Regions from separate parts of the Ensifer sp. Root423 genome, predicted to be linked through region 2. Evidence: riboswitches for the same ligand, from Rfam matches in the RefSeq annotation. Region 2 holds a riboswitch; each other region holds the start of a gene.
The links. Region 2 has a riboswitch for cobalamin ahead of nrdH (glutaredoxin-like protein NrdH). Riboswitches for the same ligand answer to the same signal wherever they lie in the genome.
Positions count from the first base shown of each region.

Region 1: it holds a riboswitch for cobalamin, as region 2 does, so the genes downstream of both, ASD01_RS00140 (CbtB domain-containing protein) here and nrdH (glutaredoxin-like protein NrdH) in region 2, are expected to answer to the same signal.
Region 3: it holds a riboswitch for cobalamin, as region 2 does, so the genes downstream of both, cobU (bifunctional adenosylcobinamide kinase/adenosylcobinamide-phosphate guanylyltransferase) here and nrdH (glutaredoxin-like protein NrdH) in region 2, are expected to answer to the same signal.
Region 4: it holds a riboswitch for cobalamin, as region 2 does, so the genes downstream of both, ASD01_RS31070 (aromatic ring-hydroxylating oxygenase subunit alpha) here and nrdH (glutaredoxin-like protein NrdH) in region 2, are expected to answer to the same signal.

Region 1 is NZ_LMEG01000001.1:20,443-23,644, forward strand. It holds gene ASD01_RS00130 (ferric iron reductase) at 1-768, shown strand, start outside; gene ASD01_RS00135 (CbtA family protein) at 807-1,604, opposite strand; gene ASD01_RS00140 (CbtB domain-containing protein) at 1,802-1,978, opposite strand; cobalamin riboswitch at 2,020-2,281, opposite strand; gene ASD01_RS00145 (TetR/AcrR family transcriptional regulator) at 2,280-2,972, opposite strand; gene ASD01_RS00150 (NAD(P)H-binding protein) at 3,077-3,202, shown strand, end outside.
Region 2 is NZ_LMEG01000043.1:127,456-130,657, reverse strand. It holds gene ASD01_RS25955 (LysR substrate-binding domain-containing protein) at 1-513, opposite strand, end outside; gene ASD01_RS25950 (hypothetical protein) at 658-957, shown strand; cobalamin riboswitch at 1,212-1,437, shown strand; gene nrdH (glutaredoxin-like protein NrdH) at 1,825-2,046, shown strand; gene nrdI (class Ib ribonucleoside-diphosphate reductase assembly flavoprotein NrdI) at 2,059-2,475, shown strand; gene nrdE (class 1b ribonucleoside-diphosphate reductase subunit alpha) at 2,445-3,202, shown strand, end outside.
Region 3 is NZ_LMEG01000001.1:597,338-600,539, forward strand. It holds gene ASD01_RS03010 (cation transporter) at 1-300, opposite strand, end outside; cobalamin riboswitch at 531-752, shown strand; gene cobU (bifunctional adenosylcobinamide kinase/adenosylcobinamide-phosphate guanylyltransferase) at 1,124-1,648, shown strand; gene cobW (cobalamin biosynthesis protein CobW) at 1,652-2,716, shown strand; gene cobN (cobaltochelatase subunit CobN) at 2,820-3,202, shown strand, end outside.
Region 4 is NZ_LMEG01000045.1:499,091-502,292, forward strand. It holds gene ASD01_RS31070 (aromatic ring-hydroxylating oxygenase subunit alpha) at 1-1,163, opposite strand, end outside; cobalamin riboswitch at 1,268-1,468, opposite strand; gene ASD01_RS31075 (DUF6656 family protein) at 1,786-2,385, shown strand; gene ASD01_RS31080 (L-threonylcarbamoyladenylate synthase) at 2,463-3,202, shown strand, end outside.

The sequences.
Region 1 (3,202 bases), on a different contig from region 2:
GCCCAGTTTCCCGAGGCTGCCGTCTCGCTCGGGCCGGCGGCCAGTGATTTCAGCGCGCCGGGCGACTTCTGGGCTGCGGGCAGCGCTGGCCTTGAGGCGGGGCTCGCCTATCAGGATTTCTTCGGGGTCGGCATGGCCGACCGGATCCGGGCGGCGCATCTGATCGCCTTCTATAGCCGCCAGCTGAGCGTGGTCCTTGGCGCGTTCCATCTCGGCGCCGGGTTGCAGGCGGAGGTGGCCGGCATTCGTTTCGAGGATTGGACGCGGCTTCACCGTGGCGTCGAAGTCGCGGGCAAGCGCTATCATTTTCGCCTGCATCCGCCGGCGACGGAGCGCCAGGGTGGCGAAGGCGTCAGCGCATTCGAACCGGGCTTCATCGCCCATCTGGCACCCGTCGTTGCGGTTCTGAAAGCGCGAGCAGGGCTGTCGAGCGGGGCGCAATGGCGGCTCGCGGCTGATGCCCTGGCCGGCGCGTTCCTGGAAATCGGCCGCGCGATCGGCGACGAGGCGCGCGGCATGGCCGAGGCGCTGGCGATCGTCAAACGACCGGGTTCGCGGCTCTACTCAGAGGAGCTCTGCTACGAGCAGATCGCGGCTCTCGATCCGGCAAGCGGCGCTCAGCTGTCGCGCCAGTATCGGATCCGTTGCGGCTGCTGTCTCTACTTCAAGACGGAAGGGGGCAGTTTCTGCGACACCTGCGTGCTGCTGGAGCCGGAAGATCGCCGCGCGCGGCTGGCGGCGCATCTCATGCAAAACGGCGGGACCTGAACCCCGCCGTCGCTTTGCTGACGATCTGTGATCAGTGATCACTGTGCCTTGACGAAGCGCTCGTTGATGAAGCCGGAGACGACGCCGAGCACGATCCAGAAGGCAAGCGTGGTGGCGAGTGCGGCAACCGCAAACTCGGCGCCGAGCACGGCCGGAACGTTACTGGTGATATCGAGCGGCTGCGGCGCGCCGTAGACATGGGGTGCTGCGATCGCCACCAGGCCTGCGACCTTGGAGACGATCTCCTCGCGCAGGACGACGAGATAGAGGCCGACGGCGGAGAGCGCCACGGTCACCAGCCACCAGGTCTGGCGGTCGCCGAGTTCGGCTGCCGGAAAGCCCGGCAGTTCCGGCGGCAGACCGATCGCCGGCAGCATGTGCACGGCAAGCCAGCCGCAGGCGCCCCACAGCGCGCCGTTCCTGAGCGTGATCGGGTAGCCGATCACCAGGCTGACGCCGGCGAGCAGCAGGCCGAAGCCGGAACCTGTGACGAGGTTCGCCATCAGCGTGCCGGAGAAGCGGCTCATGCCGAACATGATGCCGCCTTCCTCATGCTCGCCCTCATGGGCATAGGCCGGGGTGATCGGCGACAAAGCGTCGAGGAAAGCGCCGAACGGCGACACGGCTTTGAGCGACGAATGCTGGTCGTGGTTTTCTGCGGCCGGCTGTGCCGCACCCGGCTGGGCGGCGGGCTGTTCGGTGGCGGCCGGTGCCTCGCCTTCGAATTCTTCTGCATGCAGGATCAGCGGTGTGACGCGCAGTTCCTGGGCGCCGGTCATGAAGACACCGGCAATCAATCCAGCCACGATCGCGGCCAGAAGCGTTCTGACAATCATCTTGAAATCCCTCGATAACGACAAAAGCCACGCCCTGTGGCGTGGTCCTTGAGCCTTCCCATTTTCCCAATGCTGCGGATGGCCTTCGCGCGCCGGAAAAACCGGGATGCACGCAGGCCTCCATCCGGCTCAGGCCGGATGCGTTCAGGTCCGCAGATTGTTCGATGCGGAACGTTGTTCACGTTCCGGCGCATCGGTCAGTGGCAGGGGAAGCCGTAGGAGTGGCGAGTGTCGTGCGCCGTGTCGTGCAGCACTGCCGAGTTGGCAAGGCCGGCGCCAAAGACGAGGAATGCGCCGATGAAGAGCGCGATGACGCCAGCGGTCAGACGATCGCTGAGGGAGAGCGGGGTGCTCGAAATGGTAGACGTAGCCATGACAACCTCCGTGATGGCATCGGGAAATTCCCGGTTGGGCCCTATGCCCGTATCGAGTGGCAGGTTTCCTGGCTCACGGCGTTGGGCTCGATGCCCTCGATCTGCCTCGCCTTCCCAGCTCGGCCGCCCTCTCGCGGTCTTGCCAGTGGCTTCTTCCGGATCGCTCCGGAACGGTGGATCGACGTCGCTCTACAGTCGCGGGGTCGGCCGTGATTTGAATGCCCAGCTTGGGTCCATCCGTCACATTCCCGTTTACTCCCGAAACACGTTCGCGTCCCGGGAACCAATCGATCCCAGATGATTAGGATTGTGTCATGGAGTTGTCAATTGAGTGCGCGCCGCCGCGCGGTCCATCCGCGACAAAATCCTTGATGGTCATGCGTTTGTAGGCTTCGACGATCTGGTCACCCTCGGCCCGGTCGACCGAGACTGCAAGTCGCATGGTGCAGTCGCCGAGATGCATGATCAGGAAGGCGGCGCTGTCGATCTCTTCGCGCGGCGTCTCCGGCACAAGGCAGGCCCAGACATCGGCAAGCAGCTTTCCGCCGGCGCGGCTTTGCGCAAGATCGATCTCGCGCAGTGCCTTGTCGGCCTGCATCGCCGACCAGATGTCGCGCATGACCGGCTCGGCGAGGAACATGTCGTAGTAGATGTCGAACAGCAGCGAGAAGGCGTCGCGCAGTTCGGCTATCGACGTGACCTTTGCCAGTTCGGCCGCGATGCACTCGTTGCAGACCGCATTGTAGCGCTCGGCCAGCGTGCGCACGATTGCCGCCTTGTCGGGGAAGTACTGATAAAGCGAGCCGATCGAGATCCCCGCCTTTTCAGCGACTTCGCTCATGCGCATGGCGTCGCTGCCCTTCTCCTGGATGAGCGCCGTCGCGCAGGCAAGGATCTGCTCGACGCGCTCGCGGCTGCGCTTCTGGCTCGGCGTCCGGCGCAGCGCAGGCTCGTCGTCGGCGGGAAGCGTGGCGGGACTTGCATCTGGAATCATGAGTAATGCTCACATTTTGACTTGACTCCTAAAATACGAGGATTTATCACATTTGCAAATGTGAGAGATGCTCATGTTTGTTGGTGGAACCTCAGGAGGAAGCGATGTCTCAGAAAGTCACACTGGTTTTGGGCGGTACCGGCAAGACGGGGCGGCGGGTGGCCGATCGCCTTCGGGAGCGGGGCGTAGCGGTCCGCATCGGCGCCCGTTCGGCGTCGCCTTCCTTCGAT
Region 2 (3,202 bases):
GAGCTGGTGCTTCTCCAGGAAGGAGGGCGTGCAGACAGGCACGTAATCGAGCGGAAACAAAGGAAAGACATCGTTGCCCGGCCAGTCGCCGGCGCCGCTGCGCACCGCGAGATCGACGGCGTCGCGCTTGAAGTCGACCAGCTCGGTCGACATGTGCACCCTGATGCTGATATTGGGATGCGCGGTCTGAAACGAGGCGAGGCGCTGGCCGAGCCAGCTCGAAACGACGGTCGGGAGCACGGAGATGTGCAGGTGATGCTCGGTCTTGTCGGCGATCTCCGAGAAGGCTGCCCCTAAGAGATCGATCGCTTCGGTCACCTTCGGCGCCAACTGCCGCCCGGCGCCAGTCAATCGCATCTCGCGCGGAAGCCGGACGAACAGCGGCGCGCCGATGCGATCTTCCAACAGCCGGATCTGATAGCTGACGGCCGCCTGCGTCATGCTGAGCTCTTCGGCGGCGCGGGTGAAACTCAGGTGCCTGGCGGCGGCCTCAAAAGCGCGCACCGCACTCATGGGAGGAATCTTGCTCATGGAACTGAGATAAGCATTCTTTATGCCAGCATGCGAGAAATCGCTTTGCGCGAAACGGCAAAAACCCTCACTTTTTTCGCGAACACACGACCTCTTAGAGAAGTGAGGATAGCAATGCTTAGCGCAATGCGATCAACGATTTACTATGTTCTGAACTGGGCCGATAAGACCCTCAGCCCCTCCGTTGCCATCGATACCTTCAACGAGTTCCAGCTCCGGGATATCGGCTTGACGCGGGACCAGGAGCACATTCGCCCGCGCATCGGCGATACAGCCGATCCGTGGCACTGGCCCGAGGAAGAGGCCTCATCCGTGCCGCAAACCTCGGCAGGCTGCAAGGGCGCGAGCAAGCCACGGGCCATGGCGGTCTCGCCGCGTGCGCAACCCGGCGAAAACAAGGACGTCAGCATCCTGCTTTGCGATTGAGCGAGTGCCGAGACGCGACGGGCCTGGATCGCCTAGTGCAGCATCCGGCCCGCGTGATGGCTCCATCGAAATTTCTCCCCAAAACCCTGCGAGCGCTGCGGCGCTTGTTGCCGTTTCGGCGGCGAGACGAAGCCCCCGACGGAGAGCCGTTTCAAAGCGCCGTTTACTCTCCGTTATCCACACTGCAAAAGAAAAGACCCTCCGCACGGGCCGTCCGGCACCTCACACCTATTGACGTAGATTTGCGATGAACTACTATATCTAGTGTTCGAGGTTCTTCCGATTCGCAAGGATTGGGAGCTAAGACGGGAATACGGTGCGCCGGCGGGTTTCCGCTGAGGCTATGCCGTAGCTGCCCCCGCAACTGTAGACGGCGAGCGACTGTCCGGATTTGGACCACTGAGGCATGAGGCCTCGGGAAGGTCGGGATGGCAGCTTTGACCCGTAAGCCAGGAGACCTGCCTCGATCACCAAACGTCCACGGGCGGGGTGTCCGGAGGGGTTGAGTGCGTGGCAGGATGAGCCTGCCCGATCATCTCGACGTCTCCCCGGCAGCCCGTCGAAAGCTTCGGGGTGAAGTCATGCCAGTTTCTTCCAGTTCAGATCCACCTTCTGCGGACGGGTGCGCGTTGTTGCGCGCCTGATTGAAAGGCCGCGCCTTGAAAACCCGCATCCGCGGAATTCCTGAGCGCCCGACCAAAACGAGCCGGCCCGGTTGCGTAACCGACCTTGGGCCAGCTTGACGACGTCAACTCCGGTCGAGTCGACCGGGGAGCGATGTTTCGTGTCCAATCGCCAACACCACGGTTCGCGTTCGCGCGATCCGACGACTTTTTGCGCCCATTTGCCAGACCCTACGAGGAACCCATGTCGATCACCGTCTACAGCAAACCAGCCTGCGTCCAATGCACCGCCACAACCCGTGCGCTCGACCGCCAAGGCATCGATTATCGCATCGTCGATATCTCCGAGGATTCCGATGCATTCGCGCTGGTGCAGGGTCTTGGCTATCGGCAGGTCCCGGTCGTCGTCGCCGGCGAGCGGCATTGGGCGGGTTTCCGCCCGGACATGATCAGCGCGCTTTCCTGAAGGACGCGGGCGATGGGCCTGATCGTCTATTTTTCCAGTCGCTCGGAAAACACCCATCGCTTCGTCGAAAAGCTCGGCCTTCGCGCCGCCCGCATACCGCTCAGGGAAAGTATGGACGCACTTACGGTCGCAGAGCCCTATGTGCTGATCGTGCCGACCTATTGCGGCGACGATGGCCGCGGGGCGGTGCCGAAGCAGGTCATCCGCTTCTTGAACGACGCGGGCAACCGCTCTCACATCCGCGGCGTGATCGCAGCGGGCAACAGCAATTTCGGCGCGACCTACGGGATCGCCGGCGACGTGATTTCGGCCAAGTGCCGGGTACCCTATCTCTACCGGTTCGAGCTGCTCGGGACCGACGAGGACGTCGCCAATGTCAAAAACGGGATGGAACGATTTTGGACGTCACGACACTCGAACGCCCCTTGAAGGCGACGGAAGCAGCGCTCGACTATCATGCGCTGAACGCAATGCTGAACCTCTATGACGAAGAGGGACGGATCCAGCTCGACAAGGACCGGCAGGCGGCGAAACAGTACTTCCTCCAGGACGTCAACCAGAACACGGTGTTCTTCCATAACCTCCGGGAAAAACTCGATTATCTGGTGACCGAGGGCTATTACGAGCAGGAAGTGCTGGACCAGTATTCCTTCAACTTCGTGCGCGATCTCTACGATCATGCCTATTCAAAGAAGTTCCGCTTTCCGACCTTCCTCGGGGCGTTCAAATACTACACGTCCTATACGCTGAAGACCTTCGACGGAAAGCGCTACCTGGAACGCTACGAAGACCGTGTCTGCATGGTGGCGATGGCCTTGGCGCGCGGCAACGAGGGGCTTGCCCGCGATCTCGTCGACGAGATCATCTCCGGCCGCTTCCAGCCGGCAACGCCGACTTTCCTCAACGCCGGCAAGAAGAGCCGCGGCGAGCTCGTCTCCTGCTTTCTGCTCCGGATCGAGGACAACATGGAGAGTATCGGCCGCGCCATCAATTCGGCGCTGCAGCTTTCCAAGCGCGGTGGCGGCGTGGCGCTGTCGCTCACCAACATCCGCGAGATGGGCGCGCCGATCAAGCAGATCGAGAACCAGTCATCCGGCGTCATCCCGGTCATGAAGCTGCTCGAAGACAGTTTCTCTTACGCCAACCAACTCGGCGC
Region 3 (3,202 bases), on a different contig from region 2:
CAGGGCAAAGGGCTCTGGCGGGACCGGATCCATGAACTTCGCCCAGGCCGTCCAAAGGAAGGCCAGCGCCGGTACCAGTAGAATGAACGCCATCGCCATGCCGACCCGCGCGCGGGTTCGCGCCGTCCAGGCCAGAGCAAAGAAAATCAGCATGTTGACGGAGGCGTCTTCGAGGAAGTCGACGCTGTCGGCCATGAGGGACACCGAGCCGATCGAAAGCGCGACAAGGAGTTCGACCCCGAAATAGCCAAGGTTCAACAGGGAGACGATGAGGACGACGCGGCGCAGGTCGGTATCCACTCGAAAGGTTCCCTTTCTGGCGAGATTCGCCCTCGGCACTTTTTTTGGCGAGATTCGCCCTCGGCACTTTGGCACAGGTGTTAGCAGCAGTTTGCTATCCATAGCACTAGGTTTCGACATCGGTTCCGTTCACACTGCCGTCGTGCCTGACGCCCGACAAATCGTCGCGTGGCGCAACTCGGCCGGGGAGGCGTCGCATGCGTCGATTGACTTTGGGCTGCCCGCTTCCTAATCATCAGGTGTTGGATGGTTCCCCCTTGTCGTGGCGATCTGGGGGAATAATTGGGAATGTGACGGATGGACCCAAATCGGGCATCCTTATCGCAGCCGACCCCGCGACTGTAGAACGGTCAGGGTTCGCCATCGGGATTGGTGCCGGGCTGTCGGCCGGTTGCATGGGCAATCGGGGCAGGTCGGGGATCAAGCCGGAAAAGCCACTGGCGTGGCATCGTGATCAGCCGGGTTTGGACGCCTCTTCTTCTACGAATCGTCCGCCTTTCACGATGTCCCTCACAGCGCCCATGCGTCGGAGACGACGCGCAAAGGTTCGCTGTGGCACCGGAAAGACGCCGGGAAGGTGAGGCGGGCCGCTCGGGCCCTGACATCGGAACCTTGCCGTTTAAGGGCGAGGCGATGTTCGGCCCGTGACGCCGTGAGCCAGGAGACCTGCCATCCGGCATGGGCATTCCGCCCGAGGGGACTTTTGTCTCCAACGCCATCACGGAGGTTGTTTTGGCTCGCAGATGTTTTCAAGAACGCGCCCGTGGCGCGTCCGATGGCTTTTGCCACCGACGGCTGATTTGGGAATGTTGAGGCAGCCACGATGAGCAGTCTCAGCGCCGGGCCCGTGCTGGTCCTTGGCGGCGCCCGTTCCGGCAAGTCCAGCTTTTCCGAGAGGCTCGTCGAAGCGTCCGGCTTCACCATGCATTATGTCGCCACGGGCCGCGCCTGGGACGACGAAATGCGCGAGCGCATCGACCATCACCGGACGCGCCGCGGCGAGGGCTGGACGACGCATGAGGAGCCGCTCGATCTCGTCGGCATCCTCAGACGCATCGATGATCCCAGCCATGTGGTCCTGATCGACTGCCTGACGCTATGGGTCACCAATCTCATGCTGGAAGAGCGCGACATGACGGCGGAGTTCGCCGCCCTTGTTGCGTATCTGCCCGAGGCGCGGGCGCGCCTCGTCTTTGTTTCCAATGAGGTCGGCCTCGGCATCGTGCCCGAGAACCGCATGGCCCGCGAGTTTCGCGACCATGCCGGCCGGCTTCACCAGATCGTTGCGGAGAAATCCGCTGAAGTTTACTTTGTCGCGGCCGGTTTGCCGCTGAAAATGAAGGGTTGATCCATGACCACTGCGAGAGCCAACCAGGGCAAGATCCCGGCGACCGTCATCACCGGCTTCCTCGGCGCCGGCAAGACGACGATGATCCGCAACCTGCTGCAGAACGCCGACGGCAAGCGCATCGCGCTGATCATCAACGAGTTCGGCGATCTTGGCGTCGACGGCGATGTCTTGAAGGGCTGCGGTGCCGAGGCCTGCACCGAGGACGACATCATCGAGCTCACCAATGGCTGCATCTGCTGCACCGTGGCTGACGATTTCATCCCGACCATGACGAAGCTGCTCGAGCGTGAAAACCGTCCTGACCACATCATCATCGAAACCTCGGGCCTTGCCCTGCCGCAGCCGCTGATCGCCGCTTTCAACTGGCCGGATATCCGCAGCGAAGTGACCGTCGATGGCGTCGTCACCGTGGTCGACAGCGCCGCCGTTGCCGCTGGCCGCTTTGCCGACGACCACGACAAGGTCGATGCGCTGCGCGTCGAGGACGACAATCTCGATCACGAAAGCCCGATCGAGGAGCTGTTCGAGGATCAACTGACGGCTGCCGATCTCATCGTTCTCAACAAGACCGATCTGATCGATGCCTCCGGCCTCAAGGCCGTGCGCGACGAGGTGTCTTCGCGCACCAGCCGCAAGCCCACGATGATCGAGGCGAAAAACGGCGAAGTCGCCGCTGCCATCCTGCTTGGCCTCGGTGTCGGCACGGAAAGCGATATCGCCAACCGCAAGTCGCATCACGAGATGGAGCACGAGGCAGGTGAGGAGCACGATCACGACGAGTTCGACAGCTTCGTCGTCGAGCTCGGTTCGATCGCCGATCCGGCCGCCTTCATCGATCGCCTGAAGGGCGTAATCGCGGAGCACGACGTTCTGCGCCTCAAGGGTTTTGCAGACGTGCCCGGCAAGCCGATGCGCCTCCTGATCCAGGCGGTCGGCGCCCGCATCGACCAATATTACGACCGCGCCTGGGGCGCTGGCGAAAAGCGCGGTACGCGCCTCGTCGTCATCGGCCTGCACGACATGGACGAGGCGGCGGTGCGCGCCGCGATCACCGCGCTCGTGTAGATCGTTCTTTGAATGAAATGATCTAACGCATTGAAATGATGCAGTTCCGGATGGAGAACGCTTTTAGCGTTTTCGTTCGGAATTGCCCCAACGGACAAGACGAATGCATCTGCTTCTCGCCCAGAAAGGAACGATCGCCGACGGCAACGAGGCGATCGACCTTGGGCAAACGCCGGCCGATATCCTTTTCCTATCGGCCGCCGACACCGAGCTCTCCTCGATCGCCGCGGCTCACGGCCGACGCGACGGAGGCTTGAGCCTGCGCATCGCCAGCCTGATGAGCCTGATGCACCCGATGTCGGTCGACACTTACGTCGAGCGCACGGCGCGTCACGCCAAGCTGATCGTCGTCCGGCCGCTCGGTGGCGCCAGCTATTTCCGTTATCTGCTGGAAGCCCTGCATGCGGCTGCCGTCACCCATCGTTTCGAGATCGCGGTTCTGCCGGGTGACGACAAGCCGGATCCGGGGCTGGAGCCTTTCTCCAC
Region 4 (3,202 bases), on a different contig from region 2:
ACGCCACCCTCGTGCTCGGGCGAATAGGGACCGGGCTCATAGGCCGGTGAGCGGATGCCGAAGGCATTTTCCTCGACGATCTGACGGTCCTGGTCGTTGGTCTCGGTCCAGACATGCGTCAGTTCATCTAGATTGTAGTCGACGCCTTCGACCGCATCCTTGTTGACGAGCCACTTCGTCGTCACCTGCGTCAGTTCGGGCCCGAGCGGCAGCACCCGGAAGGTGATGGCGTGGTCGGCGAGCACATGGTTCCAGGTGGTGGGATAGTGGAACATCAAGAGCGTGCCGATCTGGCTCTGGGAGACGTCGGCGGACAGGGCCCGCCTGACGGCGCGGGCGCCCGACATGGTGTAGCTTTCGGCATTGTCGACAAGCGGCATGCGGGCGGCGCGGAACTGACCGGTCGGCGACATCTTAAATTCGCTCGGCAGGCCCTCGGCCTCGCACTTCGCCCAATGTTCGGCGATCACAGGATCATCCTTGGCGCCCTGCACCCCGGTCGCCGTCGGCGCCTCAGGATAGGTGCGGCAGAGTTCCGGATGATTGGCGGCGCAATGGTAGCATTCGCGGTTGTTTTCCCAGACGAGCTTCCAGTTGCCCTTCTCGATGATGGTGCTTTCGAACGCGACCTTGGTTTCGCCGAGCCGATGCGGCGCGAGATACGGCAAGGCCATGTCGCGGAACGCCGTGAAATCCATCGGCTTTTCCGACAGGTTGATGAAGATGTAGCCGCCGACCGTTTCGCAATGGATCGGCTTCAGACTGTGGGCGGCCTTGTCGAAATCCTCTCCCATCTGCCGGGCAAAGAGCAGCGAGCCGTCGAGTTCGTAGGTCCACTGGTGATAGGGACAGACAAGCTTTGCCGACGAGCCTTTCGCCTGCGTGCAGACGCGCGAGCCGCGGTGGCGGCAGGAATTGTGCAGAGCCCGGATGGCGCCCTGGCGGTCGCGGGTGATGACAACGGGGTAGTCGCCGACCTGGACGGTGAAGTAATTGCCGGCCCGCGGGATCTCGCAGTCATGGCCGATAAACAGCCAATCCTTGTACCAGATGTTTTCCAGATCCTGCCTGTAGTAGTCGGGATCGATGTAAAAGGCCCGGTCGAGGCTGTAGCCGTCCTGCCTGCCCTTCAGCTTTCGAAGCATATCGTTTCTGGTGTCCATGTCCTGTCCTCATGCGCCATGTTTCGGAGAGGCAGGACAGGAACCCGCACGGGCGCACGCCCATGCGTTTGAGGCTCCGATCCGGCTGCCCGCCGCAACCCGTTACGGTTATGTCCGTCAAGGCTGGTTTCCGGGCTCAGGAGCCGTCCTTTCGGACCTGCCCGGCGCCTTCCCGGACGAACCGTCCAGTGGCCTTTGCCGAGGCTTTCGCTCCACCACCGTTGCGGGGGCAGCGCCGGGATTTGACCGGCTTCCCAATTCTCCATCTTCCCTTCGAAGACGGCACCTTGAGTAAGGATATGTAATCGCGGAAGTCACCTTGGCAGCTGCCCGATAGCGACATCCAATTCCAGAATGACGACACGGAAAAAACCGCCACAAAAGGCCACCGTCTTAGAATTTTTACATTGCAAACATATAGATAGATCACATCTTGGGCAATTGCCGACTTTTGCGGCGCGGTCGGCGCAGATGCGGGAGGGCTTCGCCCGTTTGCGACATCGCGTCAGATAGAGAACGCTAATGATGCAGCCAGGACGAAATCATTCATTAACCATGAGCCGCTAGCCTAGCCGGCGGACGAGAGAGGTCCTGCAGGCAGGCAGATGGCGCGCTGACGATCATGGCAAAGTTGAGATACTACGACGCGACAGCCGAGAAGCTGCCGACAATCCCGCCGAAGGTGGCGGTTCATACCGAATTCCTGCGTACGGGCCGGATCAACCGCAGGCAATGGTTGCCGAGCGAACGCCGGTATTTGAGCTATGAGGAAGTCGCAGACAGGACGGGCAAGAAGCTCAGCACCGCCGGCGACACGACCCATAAGCGGATCAACGGGTTCCACAACTCGATCCAGTTCCCGAAGATGATCTTCCACCGCACGCTCGTCGGCCGGCCGCATCTCGGCTACTGTCACGTGACGGCGGCGCGTACGCCGGTTACTCCCTCCAAGGACATCACCTGGTCCTTCTACTTCGCCAACTTCTTCTGCAACCTGGGCGACGAGACGCATTTTTTCGAGAGTATCCAGCCCGGCTATTCACGCATGTACTTCGCCGTCGCCATCGAACCGGGCGCCCAAGCCGGGCAAATGGTCATCAACCGCAACTTTCGTGACAACGGGCTGCTGTTTCGCACGGATGATCCCAAGGTCGCGCTGAAAAACGTACTGATGCTTGGCGCCAAGGATGACGCGTTGCGTCGCATCATTCGCAGCCTCTGAGCCGAACCGGTTCCTTCAAAGAAAATCGTTCTGTTTTTCCGGTGCGTCCGTTAAGGAAGCGTCGGAAAGGAAACGGCATGGCTGAGATCATCGACACGGATAGAGAACCGGACCGCGCGATCGCGCGCGCCTGCGCCGTTCTTGGCGAAGGCGAGCCGGTCGCCATTCCGACCGAGACCGTCTACGGCCTTGCCGCCGACGCTACCAATCCCGATGCGATCAGTCGCATCTACGAGATGAAGGGGCGCCCGCGCTTCAATCCGCTGATCTCGCATGTTTCCGACATGGCGATGGCCGAAGCCCATGTGCATTTCGATCCGATTTCGAGGCAGCTGGCCGAAGCCTTCTGGCCCGGCCCGCTGACGCTGATCCTTCGGCAGCGCGCCGACAGCACGGTTCATGCGCTGGCGTCCGCCGGCCTCGACACGCTCGGCATCCGCATGCCCGACGGTTTCTCGCGCCGGGTAATCGCTCACTTCGGGCGACCACTGGCCGCGCCCAGTGCCAATACGTCGGGCAAAATCAGCCCGACCAGTGCGGTCCATGTGGAAGCCGATCTCGGCGACAAACTGAAGTTGATCCTCGACGCCGGCCAGGCCCAAATCGGCCTTGAGTCGACGATCATCAAGGTCGACGGCGACGAGATCCGGTTGCTTCGGCCGGGTGGCCTCGATGCCGCCGAGATCGAACGCCTGCTTGGTCGTCCGGTGACCCGGCCGGAGACGGCGGGAGCGACGATCGAGGCGCCGGGCATGCTCGCCTCGCACTACGCGCCCGGCGCTGCCGTCCGGCTCGATGCCGCCGAGGTGCATGCCGG